Regions from separate parts of the Streptomyces sp. NBC_00683 genome, predicted to be linked through region 1. Evidence: riboswitches for the same ligand, from Rfam matches in the RefSeq annotation. Region 1 holds a riboswitch; the other holds the start of a gene.
What was found. Region 1 has a riboswitch for glycine ahead of gcvP (aminomethyl-transferring glycine dehydrogenase). Riboswitches for the same ligand answer to the same signal wherever they lie in the genome.
Positions count from the first base shown of each region.

Region 2: another riboswitch for glycine. It lies ahead of gcvT (glycine cleavage system aminomethyltransferase GcvT); the one in region 1 lies ahead of gcvP (aminomethyl-transferring glycine dehydrogenase).

Region 1 covers NZ_CP109013.1:7,258,337-7,262,616, forward strand. The annotation lists gene OG257_RS32330 (DNA polymerase IV) at 1-1,077, shown strand, start outside; gene OG257_RS32335 (PRC-barrel domain-containing protein) at 999-1,370, opposite strand; glycine riboswitch at 1,504-1,599, shown strand; gene gcvP (aminomethyl-transferring glycine dehydrogenase) at 1,791-4,280, shown strand, end outside.
Region 2 covers NZ_CP109013.1:2,768,427-2,772,706, reverse strand. The annotation lists gene glyA (serine hydroxymethyltransferase) at 1-979, opposite strand, end outside; gene gcvH (glycine cleavage system protein GcvH) at 998-1,375, opposite strand; gene gcvT (glycine cleavage system aminomethyltransferase GcvT) at 1,467-2,597, opposite strand; glycine riboswitch at 2,755-2,852, opposite strand; gene OG257_RS12055 (AAA family ATPase) at 3,040-3,714, shown strand; gene OG257_RS12050 (enhanced serine sensitivity protein SseB) at 3,856-4,280, shown strand, end outside.

The sequences.
Region 1 (4,280 bases):
GGTGAGCAGCTGCGCACGGTCATCAGAGGCGTCACGGGACTCAGCGGTTCGGTCGGTCTGGCCGGCTCCAAGATGCTGGCCAAGATCGCCTCGGAGGAGGCGAAGCCGGACGGTCTCCTGCTCATCGAGCCGGGTACGGAGCGCGAACTGCTCGCACCCATGTCCGTGCGGATCCTGCCGGGCGTCGGGCCCGCCACCGGGGACCATCTGCGGCGTGCGGGGATGACGGTGGTCCAGGACCTGGCCGAGGCGGGGGAGGCCGAGCTCGTCCGCCTGCTGGGCAAGGCGCACGGCGTCGCGCTGCACCGCATGGCACTCGGGCACGACGACCGGCCCGTCGTCGCGGAACGGGACGCGAAGTCCGTATCGGTCGAGGACACCTTCGACGTGGACCTGCACGACCGGGTCCGGGTCAGGACGGAGGTGGAGAGGCTGGCCGGGCGGTGCGTGGAGCGCCTGCGGGGCGCGGGGAGGTCGGGGCGGACCGTCGTGCTCAAGGTGCGCCGGTACGACTTCTCCACGCTCACCCGCTCCGAGACCCTGCGCGGCCCCACCGACGACCCCACGGTCGTCAGGGAAGCCGCGGCGCGGTTGCTGGAGGCCGTTGACACCACCGGGGGCGTACGGCTCCTCGGAGTGGGCGTCACGGGGCTCGCCGACTTCACCCAGGAGGATCTCTTCGCGCAGGCCGCCGACGCACTGCAGGCGGTGTCGGACGAGTCGGAGGACGGGGCGGACGGTGCCCCCGACGAGCCGGTCACGGCGGAGGAGGCGGCCGAGGAGCAGGCGGACCGGCTCGCAGGCCGGAGGTGGCCCGCAGGCCACGACGTACGGCACGACGTCCACGGCCACGGCTGGGTGCAGGGCAGCGGTGTCGGCCGTGTCACGGTCCGGTTCGAGGAACCGGGGGAGCGGCCGGGCCGGGTGCGCACGTTCCGTGTCGACGATCCGCAGCTCCAGCCGGCCGACCCGCTTCCCCTGGTGCGGGACCCCGTGGACTACTCCTCGTGGCCGGCCAGCCTGCCGAAGTCCCTGTCGGGCCCCGTACCGCCCGGCGAGGCGGAGTCCAGCCCGTAGTGACGGTAGAGCTGCAGCTCCTGCTCGGGGGAGAGATGCCGGCCTACACCGAAATCGGGGGCGTCCTTGATCAGGGCGCGGTCGAAGGGGATCACCAGGGTGCCGTCGACGAATTCGCTCGGTTCCAGCGGGACGAAGGCGTCCCGGGTGAAGAGCCCGGTGCGCACGGCCGCCCACTCGGGTACACCGGTGGCATCGTCGAGATAGACCTCGTCCACCGTTCCGATCTTGGAGCCTTGGCGGTCGTAGGCCTTGCGGCCGATCAGGCTGCGCGGATCGATGTCGGTCTGCACGGTGCCTCCCACTGGTCGCACTGCGGTCAGGGTGGTCGCAACTGCTCCACAGGCTCTACGAAAGGCCAGAACCGGGCCTTCGGCCACTCGAGACGGCCCGCGCCGGCCCGCTGGTAGGCTGGAACACGGCTGCTGACCCTGTGCGGGAGAGTCCTCCGGAGAAATCCGGAGGCGCCGAAGGAGCAACTCCTCCCCGGAATCTCTCAGGCCCCCGTACCGCACGGACGAGGTCACTCTGGAAAGCAGGACGGGATCCGTACGGCACGTGCCGTGGCGGGCCCCATCCTCACCGACGGTGAAAGCCGGTAGGCCTCAGGGCGTGCCGGTGAAGCTCTCAGGTCGAGATGACAGATGGGGAGGCCGTTCGGGCAGCCACGCCGTGGTGCCCCTCGCAGGTCGTGAGACCAGGAGGCCTCCATCATGACCCCCCGTCGCACTCCGCTCTCCCAGCTGGAGCAGGGCATTCCCTTCGAGCAGCGCCACATCGGGCCCGATGCCGAGGCCCAGGCCAAGATGCTCGCCCAGGTCGGATACGGCTCCCTCGACGAGCTCACCGACGCTGCCGTGCCCGACGTGATCAAGAGCGCCGAGGCGCTGGACCTTCCGGCTGCCCGTACCGAGGCCGAGGTCCTGGCCGAGCTGCGACGCCTCGCCGACCGCAATCAGGTGCTCGCACCGATGATCGGGCTCGGCTACTACGGCACGTTCACCCCGCCGGTGATCCTGCGCAACGTCATGGAGAACCCCGCCTGGTACACGGCGTACACGCCCTACCAGCCCGAGATCTCCCAGGGGCGGCTCGAGGCCCTGCTGAACTTCCAGACGATGGTGGCCGACCTGACCGGTCTGCCCACCTCCGGCGCCTCCCTCCTCGACGAGGGCACGGCGGCCGCCGAGGCCATGGCGCTCGCACGGCGCGTCGGCAAGGTCAGGAACGGCGTCTTCCTGGTCGACGCCGACACCCTGCCGCAGACCGTCGCCGTGATCCGGACCCGCGCCGAGCCGACCGGCGTCGAGGTGGTCGTCGCCGACCTCACCGACGGAATTCCGGCCGACGTCGCCGAGCGCGGCGTCTTCGGCGTCCTGCTGCAGTACCCGGGCGCCTCCGGAGCGGTCCGTGACATCAAGCCCGTCATCGACCGCGCGCACGAGCTCGGTGCGATCGTCACCGTCGCAGCCGATCTGCTGGCCCTGACCCTGCTCACCTCGCCCGGCGAGCTGGGCGCGGACGTGGCCGTCGGAACCACGCAGCGCTTCGGTGTCCCGATGGGCTTCGGCGGACCGCACGCCGGCTTCATGGCCGTCCGCGAGAAGTTCGCGCGCAGCCTGCCCGGCCGTCTCGTGGGCGTCTCCGTCGACGCCGACGGCAACAAGGCGTACCGCCTCGCACTCCAGACCCGCGAGCAGCACATCCGCCGGGAGAAGGCCACCAGCAACATCTGTACCGCGCAGGTACTGCTCGCCGTCATGGCGGGGATGTACGCCGTCTACCACGGCCCCGACGGTCTGCGCACGATCGCGCGGCGCACCCACAGGTACGCCACGATCCTGGCCGACGGCCTGCGCGCCGCCGGTATCGACGTGGTGCACGGCGCGTACTTCGACACGCTCACGGTGAGCGTTCCCGGCGGGGCTGCCGGTGTGGTCGCCGGTGCTCGCGAGCGCGGAGTGAACCTGCGGCTCGTCGACGCCGACCACGTCTCCATCGCCTGCGACGAGACCACCACCCGTGCGCAGATCGCGGCCGTCTGGGCCGCTTTCGGAGCGGGCGGTGACATCGAGGCCCTCGACGACGCCGCCGCCGACGCGCTACCCGACAACCTGCTGCGCACCGACACCGTCCTCGCGCACCCGGTCTTCCACCAGCACCGTTCCGAGACGGCGATGCTGCGCTACCTGCGCAAGCTCGCCGACCGCGACTACGCGCTGGACCGCGGCATGATCCCGCTCGGCTCCTGCACCATGAAGCTCAACGCCACGGCCGAGATGGAGTCGATCACCTGGCCCGAATTCGGTGCGCTGCACCCCTTCGCGCCGGCCGAGCAGGCACAGGGCTTCCTCACCCTCATCCGCGAGCTGGAGGAGCGCCTCGCCGAGGTCACCGGCTACGACGCCGTCTCCATCCAGCCCAACGCCGGCTCCCAGGGTGAGTTCGCCGGCCTTCTGGCCGTGCGCGCCTACCACCGGGCCAACGGCGACGAGGGGCGTACCGTCTGCCTCATCCCGTCCTCCGCACACGGCACCAACGCCGCGAGCGCCGTGATGGCGGGCATGAAGGTCGTCGTCGTGAAGACCGCCGACGACGGCGAGGTCGACATCGACGACCTCCGCGCCAAGATCGAGAAGCACCGTGACGAACTCGCGGTCCTCATGATCACCTACCCGTCCACGCACGGTGTCTTCGAGGAGCACGTCGCCGCGATCTGCGGCGAGGTGCACGACGCGGGCGGTCAGGTGTACGTCGACGGCGCCAACCTCAACGCGCTGGTGGGCCTCGCCAAGCCGGGCAAGTTCGGCGGCGACGTCTCGCACCTGAACCTGCACAAGACCTTCTGCATCCCGCACGGCGGCGGTGGCCCGGGCGTCGGCCCGGTCGGTGTCCGCGCGCACCTGGCGCCGTACCTTCCCAACCACCCGCTGCAGCCCGCCGCGGGCCCGGAGACCGGCGTCGGCCCGATCTCGGCGGCCCCGTGGGGCTCGGCCGGAATCCTGCCCATCTCCTGGGCGTACGTGCGCCTGATGGGCGGCGAGGGACTGAAGCGTGCGACGCAGGTCGCCGTACTCGCGGCCAACTACATCGCCAAGCGTCTGGAACCGCACTTCCCGATCCTGTACAACGGCCCGGCCGGTCTGGTCGCACACGAGTGCATCGTGGATCTGCGCCCGATCTCCAAGGCGACCGGCGTCAGC
Region 2 (4,280 bases), 4.5 Mb from region 1:
TGCGCAGGTCCACCAGGACCAGGTGCACGTCCGTGCCGCCGGTCAGGACGGAGACGCCGACCTCGGTGACGTCCGGCTGCACCAGACGCTCGGCGAGGATGCGGGCACCGTCCAGGGTGCGCTGCTGGCGCTCCTTGAACTCCTCGGTGGCCGCCACCTTGAAGGAGACCGCCTTGGCCGCGATCACGTGCTCCAGCGGGCCGCCCTGCTGACCGGGGAAGACCGCCGAGTTGATCTTCTTGGCGAGCTCCTGCGTCGACAGGATGACGCCACCGCGCGGACCGCCGAGGGTCTTGTGCGTGGTGGTCGTGACGACATGGGCGTGCGGCACCGGGTTGGGGTGCAGACCCGCGGCCACCAGGCCCGCAAAGTGGGCCATGTCGACCATCAGGTATGCGCCGACCTCGTCCGCGATGCGGCGGAACGCGGCGAAGTCGAGCTGACGGGGGTACGCGGACCAGCCGGCCACGATCAGCTTCGGCTTGGACTCCTTGGCGAGGCGCTCGACCTCGGCCATGTCCACGATGCCGGTCTCGTCGACGTGGTACGGGACCACGTTGTAGAGCTTGCCGGAGAAGTTGATCTTCATGCCGTGGGTCAGGTGACCGCCGTGGGCCAGGTTCAGGCCCATGATCGTGTCGCCCGGCTTCAGCAGCGCGAACATCGCGGCGGCGTTCGCCTGCGCACCGGAGTGCGGCTGGACGTTCGCGGCCTCGGCGCCGAAGAGCGCCTTGATCCGGTCGATCGCGATCTGCTCGACCACGTCGACGTGCTCGCAGCCGCCGTAGTAGCGGCGGCCGGGGTAGCCCTCGGCGTACTTGTTGGTGAGGACGGAGCCCTGCGCCTCCATGACCGCGACCGGAGCGAAGTTCTCCGAAGCGATCATCTCGAGGGTGGACTGCTGGCGGTGGAGCTCGGCGTCGACAGCGGCGGCGACGTCCGGGTCCAGCTCGTGGAGGGAGGAGTTGAGAAGCGACATCAGGGGGTCCCTTGGGTCTCAGTTGCCGGAGAACTCGGAGTACTCGTCGGCGGAGAGCAGGTCCTTCGGCTCCTCCGCGACGCGTACCTTGAACAGCCAGCCGCCCTCGAAGGGGGCGGAGTTCACCAGCGCCGGGTCGTCCACGACGTCCTGGTTGGCATCGGTGACCTCGCCGGTCACCGGCGAGTACAGGTCGCTGACCGACTTGGTCGACTCCAGCTCACCGCAGGTCTCGCCCGCGGTCACCGTGTCACCGACCTCCGGGAGCTGGGCGTAGACCACGTCGCCGAGCGCGTTGGCCGCGAACTCGGTGATACCGACCGTGGCCACACCGTCCTCGAGGGCCGACAGCCACTCGTGCTCCTTGCTGTACCGCAGCTGCTGGGGGTTGCTCATGACCTGAATTCTCCTGTACGCGGGGGAGTGCTGATGAACGGTGGTCTTACGGTGTGAGACGGGACTACGTCACGTGCGGGACGCCCCGTTGTCACTTCTGACGCTTGTAGAAGGGCAGTGCGACGACCTCGTACGCCTCGTGGGTACCCCGGATGTCTACGCCGACGCCCTCGGTACCGGGCGCGGCGTGCGCCGCGTCCACGTACGCCATGGCGATCGGCTTGCCCAGCGTCGGCGACGGCGCGCCGGACGTGACCTCGCCGATGACCTTGCCGTCGGCGACGACCTGGAAGCCGGCGCGCGGCACCCGGCGGCCCTCGGCCACCAGGCCGACGAGCTTGCGGGGCGGGGCGGTCTCGGCGCGCTCGGCGGCGGCCAGCAGCGCCTCGCGGCCGACGAAGTCGCCCTCCTTCTCGAACTTCACGACCCGGCCAAGACCCGCGTCGAACGGGGTCAGCGCGGTGGTCAGCTCGTGCCCGTACAGCGGCATGCCCGCCTCCAGGCGCAGCGTGTCGCGGCAGGAGAGGCCGCACGGGATCAGGCCGTGCGGGGCGCCCGCCTCGGTGAGCGCCTTCCACAGCTGCTCGGCGTGCTCGGGGGCGACGAAGAGCTCGAAGCCGTCCTCGCCGGTGTAGCCGGTACGGGCGATGAGCGCGGGAACACCGGCGACGGTGCCGGGCAGGCCCGCGTAGTACTTCAGCCCGTCCAGGTCGGCGTCCGTGACCGACTTCAGGATGGCGGGGGACTCGGGGCCCTGGACGGCGAGCAGCGCGTAGGCGTCGCGGTCGTCGCGCACCTCGGTGTCGAAGCCCCCGGCGCGCCCGGCGAGCGTGTCGAGCACGAGCTGTGCGTTGCCCGCGTTGGCGACGACCATGTACTCGGGGGCCTCGTTCTCGCCCAGGCGGTAGACGATCAGGTCGTCCAGGATCCCGCCGTCCTCGGCGACGATCATCGTGTAGCGGGCCCGGCCCACGCCGACGGTGGCGATGTTGCCCACCAGCGCGAAGTTCAGGAAGGCCGCGGCCTGCGGTCCGGTGACGGTGATCTCGCCCATGTGCGACAGGTCGAAGAGCCCGGCCCGGGTGCGTACGGCGTTGTGCTCGTCGCGCTCACTGGCGTACCGCAGGGGCATGTCCCAGCCGGCGAAATCGGTCATGGTCGCGCCCAGGGAGCGATGCAGCGCATCGAGGGCGGTGAGACGGGAGGCGGGGGCAGTGCTCATGGGCATGGCTCCAGGGCATGACGACAGAGGACGTTCCCTCCCCATCTGTCATCGGAACCTGAGAGGTTCGCCGAGAGCCCCTGAAAGGGTCAGCCCCTACGGGGGTCGGCTTGCACCTTGGGTGGAGCCGCGCGAGCGGCCCGCTTTTCAGATCTGCCTCATCCACGCGGTACGGGGCCTGAGAGATTCAAGGGAGGAACTTGCTCCTTCGGCGCCCGGCGCACACAGTGACCGGGACTCTCCCGCGCGGATTCAAACGGCCGGTATGCAGTTGGCGGGGTCATCATCGCACGCATTGCGCCAGAGTGGGGCGACCGGATCCGCGCAGGCACCCGGGGCCGTCCGGGCGCCGACACGTGCGGCCGGAACCGGTTGTGCCGCATTACCTTTTCTTTACACTTCTTGGGCAGGTCAGGTGTGGTGACTCGGCAGGGGGAGGGCGATGACGTTGCAGCCGTACGCGACGACCGCAGGGGCGGCACGCGGTGCTGTGCCCGCGCAGCAGGGTGCCCGCGCCCGGGGGCTCCTGGGCACGCACGCTCCGGTGGTGCGTGATCTGCGGGGCAGGAAGGGGCTCGGCCCGCGCAGCCTGGACTTCGTCGCCGGCGATGTGGTGGTGGTCTCCGGACTGCCCGGCAGCGGGAAGTCGACGCTGATCCGGCGCGCGGTGCGGGAGCACGCCATCGACTCCCAGGACACCAGGGACCGCTGGGCGGGCTCCCTGCCCGCCTTACTCCCGTACGCCCTCTACCGGCCGCTGGTCCGCGCCGCGCACTACCTCGGGCTGTGGCGGGCGCTCCGCTCGGGCGGATCCGTCGTCGTGCACGACTGCGGGACCCAGGCCTGGGTGCGGCGCTGGCTGGCCCGCGAGGCCGGGCGCCGGGGCCGCACGCTGCACCTCGTCCTGCTCGACGTCACCCCTCATGTGGCCAGGGCGGGCCAGCGGGAGCGCGGAAGGGGCGTATCCGGATACGCCTTCGCCCGGCACCGCGGTGCGGTCGGACGGCTGCTGCGCGACACGGAGAGCGGACTGCTGCCGCCCGGTTGTGCGTCCGCGGTGCTGCTCGACCGGGAGGCCGCAACGGCGATCGAACGGATTTCGTTCGCAAACGCATAGACCGGTGAGCGCCGTCCGGCCGTCCGGAATCTGGACGGTCCGGCGGCCCGGCCTGCGCTGTTTCCTGTGTCACTGCCGTCCGGGCGCGGCTCGGACTAAGGTTTCTGCCGCACAGCATGGCGAGAAAGGGACACAGACACCGTGGACATTCCGGCCCAGGCCCCCGTCCATCCGCAGCACGGATGGCCGGCCAACGAGCTCGAGGAAGTGCTCAGCGCCTCCCTCGGCGTGCCCGGAGCCGGCGGCCGCCTGGTCGAGGTGCTCGGCCGCAGCCGCGTCTGGGTGCCCCTGCCGAACGGCGGCGGGCCCGACAGCCCCGACCTCGACCTGCCCACGGTCGACATCGACGGTGCCGCGTACGTACCGGTGTTCAGCTCCGAGGCCCAGTTCCTGCACTGCGTCGGCGCCCATTTCTCGTTCACCGTCGCGCCCGCCCGCGAATTCGCCCGCGGGCTGCCCCCGCAGCTGGGCATCGCCGTCAATCCCGGCGGGGCGGTCGGTGTGCCGCTGCCGCCGCCGGCCGTCGCCGAGCTCTGCCGGGCCGGGCGCACCGCGCTGGACGGGCC